Linked DNA regions of Rubrivivax gelatinosus IL144. The protein of the gene in region 1 binds, or shares a complex with, the protein of each later gene. Links are inferred from orthologs where the notes say so. Each region holds a gene or a part of one and is shown in the gene's direction. Other genes may lie near its edges.

What was found. Proteins that work in one complex are often made in the same cells at the same time.
Region 2: the proteins of mnmE (region 1) and mnmG are in contact, whole or in part, in a solved structure (PDB 9HIP), measured with the Escherichia coli proteins. The link is inferred for Rubrivivax gelatinosus IL144 from one-to-one orthologs.

The regions. Positions count from the first base shown.
Region 1 is NC_017075.1:5,037,109-5,040,908, reverse strand. Bases 1-2,838 are described here. They hold mnmE (tRNA uridine-5-carboxymethylaminomethyl(34) synthesis GTPase MnmE), read left to right. Parts: upstream 1-656; coding sequence 657-2,021; downstream 2,022-2,838. Other genes in these bases: RGE_RS22940 (prolyl oligopeptidase family serine peptidase), read left to right, coding at 2,087-2,838; yidC (membrane protein insertase YidC), read left to right, coding at 1-560. Outside these bases: more of RGE_RS22940, read left to right, coding at 2,839-3,800. UniProt on the Escherichia coli protein: Exhibits a very high intrinsic GTPase hydrolysis rate. Involved in the addition of a carboxymethylaminomethyl (cmnm) group at the wobble position (U34) of certain tRNAs, forming tRNA-cmnm(5)s(2)U34.
Region 2 is NC_017075.1:56,134-60,880, forward strand. Bases 993-3,935 are described here. They hold mnmG (tRNA uridine-5-carboxymethylaminomethyl(34) synthesis enzyme MnmG), read left to right. Parts: upstream 993-1,459; coding sequence 1,460-3,412; downstream 3,413-3,935. Other genes in these bases: RGE_RS00260 (YkgJ family cysteine cluster protein), read right to left, coding at 993-1,160; RGE_RS00265 (DUF2061 domain-containing protein), read left to right, coding at 1,252-1,446; rsmG (16S rRNA (guanine(527)-N(7))-methyltransferase RsmG), read left to right, coding at 3,409-3,935. Also shown: RGE_RS00250 (YgaP family membrane protein), read right to left, coding at 1-125; RGE_RS00255 (Crp/Fnr family transcriptional regulator), read right to left, coding at 208-900; more of RGE_RS00260, read right to left, coding at 897-992; more of rsmG, read left to right, coding at 3,936-4,032; RGE_RS00280 (ParA family protein), read left to right, coding at 4,145-4,747. UniProt on the Escherichia coli protein: NAD-binding protein involved in the addition of a carboxymethylaminomethyl (cmnm) group at the wobble position (U34) of certain tRNAs, forming tRNA-cmnm(5)s(2)U34.

The DNA.
Region 1 (3,800 bases):
GCAACTGGGGCTGGGCGATCGTCGCGCTGGTCGTGCTGCTGAAGATCGCCTTCTACTGGCTCAACGCCAGCGCCTACAAGTCGATGGCCAAGATGCGCGCCATCAACCCGCGCGTCATGGAGCTGCGCGAGCGCTACAAGGACGACCAGCAGAAGATGCAGCAGGAGATGATGCGCATCTATCGCGAGGAGAAGGTCAACCCGCTCGGCGGCTGCCTGCCGATCGTGGTCCAGATGCCGTTCTTCATCGCGCTGTACTGGGTGCTGCTGTCCAGCGTCGAGATGCGCAACGCGCCGTGGATCGGCTGGATCACCGACCTGTCGGCCAAGGACCCGTGGTTCATCCTGCCGATCCTGATGACGGCCTCGTCGCTGCTGCAGGTGGCGCTGGGGGCCAAGCCGCCCGATCCCACCCAGGCCAAGCTGATGTGGTTCATGCCGCTGGCCTTCGCGGTGATGTTCTTCTTCTTCCCGGCCGGCCTGGTGCTGTACTGGCTCACGAACAACATCCTGTCGATCGCGCAGCAGTGGTACATCAACAAGAAGCTGGGCGTCGCCTGACGCCGGCCTGAGGCGCCCGCCGAGGCGCCCCGAACGACGAAGCCCCCGCCGGCGCGAGCCGCGGGGGCTTCGCTCTTTGGCTGAGACAATCGCCCCATGTCCCTGGCCCGATTACGTGACCCCATCGCCGCCGTCGCCACCGCTGCCGGCCGCGGCGCGGTCGGCATCGTGCGCGCCTCCGGCCCCGACCTCGCGCCGCTGGTGCAGGCGCTGTTCGGGCGTGCGCTGGCGCCGCGGGCGGCGACGCTGCTGCCCTTCACCGCCGCCGACGGTTCGGTGCTCGACCGCGGTCTGGCGATCCATTTCCCGGCGCCGCACTCCTACACCGGCGAGGACGTGCTGGAGCTGCAGGCCCACGGCGGCCCGGTGCTGCTGCAGCTGCTGCTGGCGCGTGTGCTCGAAGCCGGCGCGGGCATCGGCCTGCGGCTGGCGCGGGCCGGCGAGTTCACCGAACGCGCCTTTCTCAACGACAAGATCGACCTCGCCCAGGCCGAGGCGGTGGCCGACCTGATCGACGCCAGCACCGAGGCCGCCGCGCGCTCGGCGGCGCGTTCGCTGGACGGCGCGTTCTCGGCCGAGATCCACACGCTGGCCGGGCGCATCGTCGAGCTGCGCACGCTGGTCGAGGCGACGCTGGACTTCCCCGAGGAGGAGATCGACTTCCTGGAGAAGGCGCGGGCCCACGAACGGCTGGGCGCGATCGAAGCCGCGATCGGCGCCGCGCTGGCGCGCGCGCGCCAGGGGGCGCTGCTGCGCGAAGGCATGCGGGTGGTCATCGCCGGCCAGCCCAACGTCGGCAAGAGCTCGCTGCTCAACGCGCTGGCCGGCGCCGAGCTGGCGATCGTCACGCCGATCCCGGGCACGACACGCGACCGCGTCGCCGAGACGATCCAGATCGAAGGCGTGCCGCTGCACGTCGTCGACACCGCGGGGCTGCGCGAGCATGCCGCCGACGAGGTCGAACGCATCGGCATCGGCCGCAGCTGGGAAGCGATCGCAGGCGCCGACGCCGTGCTCTTCGTGCACGACCTGACGCGCCGCGGCGACGCTGGCTACGAGGCCGCCGAAGCCGAGATCGCCACGCGCCTTGAGGGCGCCGACGTGCTGCACGTGCACAACAAGGCCGACGCCGCGGCACCGGCGGCCGACGACGGTGTCGTGCTGTCGGCCAAGGCCGGCACCGGGCTGGAGACGCTGCGCCGCGAGCTGCTGCGCCGCGCCGGCTGGCAGGCCCAGCCCGACGGCGTCTTCATCGCCCGCGCGCGCCACGTCGATGCGCTGCAGCGCACGCTGGCGCACCTGCATCTGGCCCAGGCGCACGCCGCACAGCGCGACGCGGCGCTGGACCTGCTGGCCGAGGAACTGCGCCTGGCGCATCAGGCGCTGGGCGAGATCACCGGCGAGTTCGGCACCGAGGATCTGCTGGGCGAGATCTTCGGGCGCTTCTGCATCGGCAAGTAGCGCGTCCGCCCGCCGGACGACGCGGCACGCACGCGGCGTTGACCTGGGCGCGAGCCGTCGGTGCAATGCCCCGTCGCCCGAACCGGGCCAAGATGGAAGACGAACGCATGTCGATCGCGCGTGCTGCCGCGGCCTGGGCCGCCGGCCTGTTGATCTGCCTCCCCGCACTGGCGGCCGAGCCTCCGGTGGCGCCGGTGCGGCCGGTTCAGGAGAGCTTCTACGGCGTACAGGTCGTCGACCGCTACCGCTATCTGGAGAACACCACCTCGCCCGAGGTGCAAGCCTGGATGAAGGCCCAGGCCGAGCACGCCGACGCGGTGCTGAAGGCGCTGCCTGAACGCGCCGCCTTCCGCGCCCGACTGGAGGCACTGGAACGCAGCGGCAGCGACAGCGTCTTCCGCGGGCAGCTGCGTGCTGACGGCAGCCTGTTCTATCTGAAGCGCGGTGTTGGCGACGACCAGTTCCGACTGATGCAGCGCCCGCCCGGCGGCCGCGACGAGCGCCTGGTCTTCGACCCGATGGCGATCCGCCTGCCCGGCGCGGCGCCCGGCCAGCCGCAGGCGATCAACTACTACAGCGCCTCGCCCGGCGGCACGCGCGCCGGCGTCGTCGTCTCGGCGGCGGGCTCCGAAGAAGGCCAGCTGCTCGTCGTCGACGTCGCCAGCGGCCGGGTGCTGCTCGGCCCGCTGCCGCGCGCCGCCTACCCGCACTGGCAGGACGAAGACAGCCTGGTGATGCTGCGCCAGCACGCGCCCGGCCCCGGCCGTGGGCCGCAGGACAAGTACCGGGATTCGGAGCTCGTGCTGTTCACGCTCGGGGAGGCCGGCCAGCCGGCGCGCGACGAGGTGCTGCCGGGCCGCGCCTGGCCAGGGCTGGATCCCGGCCGCGACGGCGACGTGCTGCTGCGCCGCATTCCCGGCACCGACCGGGCGCTGGTCGCCCTCGGCAACGGTGTCGCCAACGAGATGGCCTTGTACACCGGCCCCTGGGCGCAGCGCCGCGACCCGGCGGCGCAGTGGGCACCGGTGGCCGGCATGGAGGCCGGCGTCGTCGACTACAGCGTGCGCGGTTCGACGCTCTACGCCGTCAGCCACCGCGGCGCGCCGCGCCAGCAGGTGCTGGCCTACGACCTGGCGCAGCCGGGCCAGCCGCCGCGCGTTCTGCTGCCGGCGTCGGAGCGCGTGGTGCAGCGTGTCGTCGCCGCACGCGATGCGCTCTACGTGCTGGTGCGCGAAGGCAACGTGCACCGGCTGCTGCGCCGCCCTTATCGCGACGGCGCGGCGTTCGAGACGGTGGCACTGCCTTTCGCCGGCCAGATCTACATTGACCAGGGCTGGGGCTGCGACCTGAACGCCGCGCAGCAGGACGGCCTGCTGATCGCGCTGCAGAGCTGGACCCAGGGCCTGCGCCACCTGCGTGTCGACGGCGAGGGCCGAGCCGCCGAGATCGGCCTGCCGGTGCTCGCCGCCACCGACTCACCGGCCGAGCTGACGACGACCGAGGTGCTGGTCACGAGCCACGACGGCGCGCGTGTGCCGATGAGCATCGTGCACCGGCGAGACCTCAGGCTCGACGGCCGCAACCCGGTCTGGCTGACGGCCTACGCCTCCTACGGCTTCACGATCGATCCGAGCTTCCGCCGCGAGCGCCTGGCCTGGCTGGAGAAGGGCGGCGTGCTCGCCTTCGCCAACCCGCGTGGCAGCGGTGTCTACGGCAACGACTGGTACCTGGCCGGCAAGGGCCTGAACAAGCGCAACACCTGGCTGGACGTCATCGCCT
Region 2 (4,747 bases), 5.0 Mb from region 1 along the record:
GTGAGCAGCGGCACGACGCCGATCCAGCCCCAGACGCCGATGAAACCGGCGAGCGTCATGGCGATCAGCGCCAGGCCGAGCACGATGCGGAGAATGCGGTCGATGCCGCCGACGTTGGCTTTCATGGGAACCTCCTGACGGGTCAACGGCGGGGATGCCGTGCCGGGAAGTGTGCGAATTCTGGGCTGCCGGCGTCGGTGACCGCGGTCACACGGGGCGGGGCGTGTCGCCCGAGGCCAGAGCGCGCAGCGCGGCGCTGTCGAGCACGTCGATGCGCTCGCGGCCGACGGCGATCCAGCCCTGGCGCTCGAAACGTTTGAGCAGACGGCTGACGATCTCGCGCACCGTGCCCAGCTCGTCGGCCAGGCTCTGGTGCGTGGCGCGCAGCACCGCGCCGCGGCCCAGCAGCGCGGCGGCCAGGCGCTGGTCCAGGCGCTGGAAGGCCACGGCCTCGGCCAGCGCCATCAGGTCGGCCAGGCGGTCGGCGAAGATGCCGAAGACGTACTGGCGGAACGGCGCATGCGCGCACCAGCGCTCGAAGCCGGCGGGGTTCAGCAGCACCAGCTCGCTGTCTTCGGCGGCGACGCCGTGAGCGCTCATCGCCGCGTGGCCGAACAGGCAGGACGCCGAGACGACGCACAACTCGCCCGGCGTCACGCGGTACAGCTCCAGCGAGCGCCCGCCCGGCGAGCCGCGGGCGACGCGCACCGCGCCGCCCAGCACCATCGGGAAGCCGCCGCAGGGCGCGCCTTCGTCGAACAGCAGCATGCCGGCCGGGGCCTTCAGGGACATCGCGTCGCGCGCGAGCACGGCCTTGGCTTCGCCCTCGGGCAGCGCGGCGAGCATCGGGTAGTGCGCGAGCAGGCGCTCGTGCAGCGTGGGGTCGGCAGCGGAGCTCACTTCGGGGCGGTCGTGGTTTCGAGGTAGCCCAGCCAGACCAGCGCCTGTTCGCGCGAGTCGCCGCACATCTCTTCCGAGGGTTCCAGCCCGCCGCAGACGGCCGGGCGTTCGGGCCGGCCGAAGAGGCGGCAGCGGTCGGCCTCGTCGAGCTGGATGCAGCGCACCCCGGCGGGTTTGCCGTCGGGCATGCCGGGGATCGCGCTGCTGATCGATGGCGCGATGCAGCAGGCGGCACAGCGTTCGCGGCAGGGCAGGGGCATGGGGCGCATGCTATCGCGGTGATGCCGACATCCGATTCCGGCCGGACCCTGGCACCGAGAAAATGCGAGTCATTCTCAACTGGAGCCGCCCATGGCCAAGTCCGCAGCCTTCGGCGTGATGCACGTCGGCATTTCGTTCACGATCGGTTATGCGCTGACCGGCAACGTCGCTGTCGCCGGCGCGATGACGCTGATCGAGCCGGTGGCCAACACGATCGCGCACTACTTCTTCGATCGCTGGTGGGATCGCCGCTACGAGGCGGCCCGGGTGACCGTGCCCTCGTAAAATCCTCGGCCTCATGCTGCATCCCCAAGCGTTCGACGTCATCGTCGTCGGCGGCGGTCACGCCGGAACGGAAGCCGCGCTCGCCGCCGCCCGCATGGGCTGCGCGACGCTGCTCTTGACCCACAACATCGAGACGCTGGGGCAGATGAGCTGCAACCCGTCGATCGGTGGCATCGGCAAAGGCCACCTCGTCAAGGAAGTCGACGCGCTCGGCGGCGCGATGGCCGAGGCCACCGACGAGTCGGGCATCCAGTTCCGCATCTTGAACGGCAGCAAGGGCCCGGCGGTGCGCGCCACCCGCGCCCAGGCCGACCGCGTGCTCTACAAGGCCGCGATCCGCCGCCGGCTGGAGAACCAGCCGAACCTGTGGCTGTTCCAGCAGGCCTGCGACGACCTGATCGTCGAAGGCGACCGCGTCACCGGCGTCGTCACCCAGATCGGCCTGCGCTTCAACGCGCGGGCCGTCGTCCTGACCGCCGGCACCTTTCTCGACGGGCGTGTGCACGTCGGGCTGGAGAACTACCGCGCCGGCCGCGCCGGCGACCCGGCGGCGACGACGCTGTCGGGCCGGCTGAAGGAGCTGAAGCTGCCGCAAGGCCGGCTGAAGACCGGCACCCCGCCGCGCATCGACGGCCGCTCGATCGACTTCTCGCGCCTGGAAGAGCAGCCCGGCGACCTGGACCCGGTGCCGGTGTTCGGTTTCCTCGGCACGCCCGAGATGCACCCACGCCAGCTGCCGTGCTGGATCACGCACACCAACGAGCGCACGCACGAGATCATCCGCAGCGGTTTCGACCGCAGCCCGATGTTCACCGGCATCATCGAAGGCGTCGGCCCGCGCTACTGCCCGAGCATCGAAGACAAGATCAACCGCTTCGCCGACAAGAGCTCGCACCAGATCTTCCTCGAACCCGAGGGCCTGACGACGAACGAGTTCTATCCGAACGGCGTCTCGACCTCGCTGCCTTTCGACGTCCAGCTCGGCGCGATCCGCACGATGCCTGGGCTGGAGAACGCGCACATCCTGCGCCCGGGCTACGCCATCGAGTACGACTACTTCGACCCGCGCGAGCTCAAGCCCAGCTTCGAGACCAAGGCGATCGGCGGGCTGTTCTTCGCCGGCCAGATCAACGGCACGACCGGCTACGAGGAAGCGGCGGCGCAAGGCCTGTTCGCCGGCGCCAACGCCGCGCTGCAGGCCCAGGGCCGCGAGCCCTGGACGCCGCGGCGCGACCAGGCCTATCTGGGTGTGCTCGTCGACGACCTGGTCACCAAGGGCATCACCGAGCCCTACCGCATGTTCACCAGCCGCGCCGAGTACCGGCTGCAGCTGCGCGAAGACAACGCCGATTTGCGGCTGACGGCGATCGGCCGCGAGCTGGGCTTGGTTGGCGATGCACGCTGGGACGCCTTCTGCCGCAAGCGTGAACGCCTGGAGCGCGAGCAGCAGCGCTTGAAGAGCACCTGGGTGCGCCCGGCGACGCTGGCGGCCGCCGACGCCGAGCGCTTCATCGGCAAGGCGCTGGAACACGAATACAACCTGGCCGACCTGCTGCGCCGGCCAGGCGTCGATTTCGATGCGGTCTGGGCCGCGGCCGCCGCGGCCGGCGTGCCCGAGGTTGTTTCACGTGGAACATTGCAGGCCGAGTACGGCGCGCGCGAAGCCGACGCGGTGATCGAGCAAGCCGAGATCGCGATCAAGTACGCCGGCTACATCGACAAGCAGGTCGACGAGGTGCAGCGTGCCGCGCACTACGAGCAGATGAAGCTGCCCGAGGATCTGGACTACGCGCAGGTCACCGCGCTGTCCTTCGAGGTGCGCCAGAAGCTGGCGCGCCATCGGCCCGAAACGCTGGGCCAGGCCTCGCGCATTTCCGGCGTCACGCCGGCGGCGATCTCGCTGCTGCTGGTGCACCTGAAGAAGGGCCGCTTCAAGGGCTTCACTCAGGACGAGGCCGCGGCATGACGGCCGCCACACCGGCCGCGATCTGCGCGGCGCTGGGGCTGGATGTGACGCCGGCCCAGGTCGAAGCGCTGGAACGTTATCTCGCGCTGCTGCAGCGCTGGAACAGCACCTACAACCTGACGGCGGTGCGCGACCCGGCGCAGATGCTGACCCAGCACCTGGCCGACTGCCTGGCCGTCGTGAAGCCGCTGGCGGCACGGCTGCCAGCCGGGCGTGTGCTCGACGTCGGCAGCGGCGGCGGCCTTCCTGGTGTCGTGCTGGCGATCCTGGGCTGGGACGTCACCTGCGTCGACACCGTCGGCAAGAAGGCGGCCTTCATCCGCCAGGCCGCGGCCGAGCTGCGCCTGCCGCGGCTGCAGGCGGCGCACGCCCGGGTCGAGCAGCTGAAGGTGGCGCCTTTCGACGTCGTCACCTCGCGCGCGTTCTCGTCGCTGGCCGACTTCGTCACGCTGAGCAGCTCGCTGCTGAAACCCGGTGGCTGCTGGATGGCGATGAAGGGCAGGGTGCCCGACGACGAGATCGCCGCGCTGCCGGCCGGCGTCGAGGTGTTCCACGTGGAACAACTTGCCGTGCCGGGCCTGGACGCGCAGCGCTGCCTGGTGTGGATGCGACAAGCCTGACGGCCTGCGGCGCCGCAGCGCCGAATCTGCGCTACGCTCGGCCGCCCTCTGCGGTCGCCACCGGCGGCCGCGACCGCGCGAACTCCTTCCCCGAATCCCGCGCCGCGGCGCGATGAGCATGCGCATCTTCTGTATCGCCAACCAGAAAGGCGGCGTCGGCAAGACGACGACCACCGTCAACCTCGCCGCGGGCCTGGCCCAGGTCGGCCAGCGGGTGCTGGTCGTCGACCTCGACCCGCAGGGCAACGCGACGATGGGCTCCGGCGTCGACAAACGTTCGCTGCCGCTGTCGGTCTACGACGTGCTGCTGGAGAGCGCGACGGTGGCCGAGGCGCGCCAGCGCAGCGTCGCCGGTTACGACGTGCTGGGGGCGAACCGTGAGCTGGCCGGCGCCGAAGTCGAACTCGTCGAGCTCGAGCGCCGAGAGCGCCGCCTGAAGCAGGCGCTGGCCGCGGCCGAAGCCGACTACGACTTCGTGCTGATGGACTGCCCGCCGTCGCTGAGCCTGCTGACGCTGAACGGCTTGTGCGCCGCGCACGGCGTCGTCGTGCCGATGCAGTGCGAGTACTTCGCGCTCGAAGGCCTGTCGGACCTGGTCAACACGATCAAGCAGGTGCACGCCAACCTGAACCCCGAGCTGAAGCTGATCGGCTTGCTGCGCGTGATGTTCGACCCGCGCATCACGCTGCAGCAGCAGGTCGCCGAGCAGCTGAAG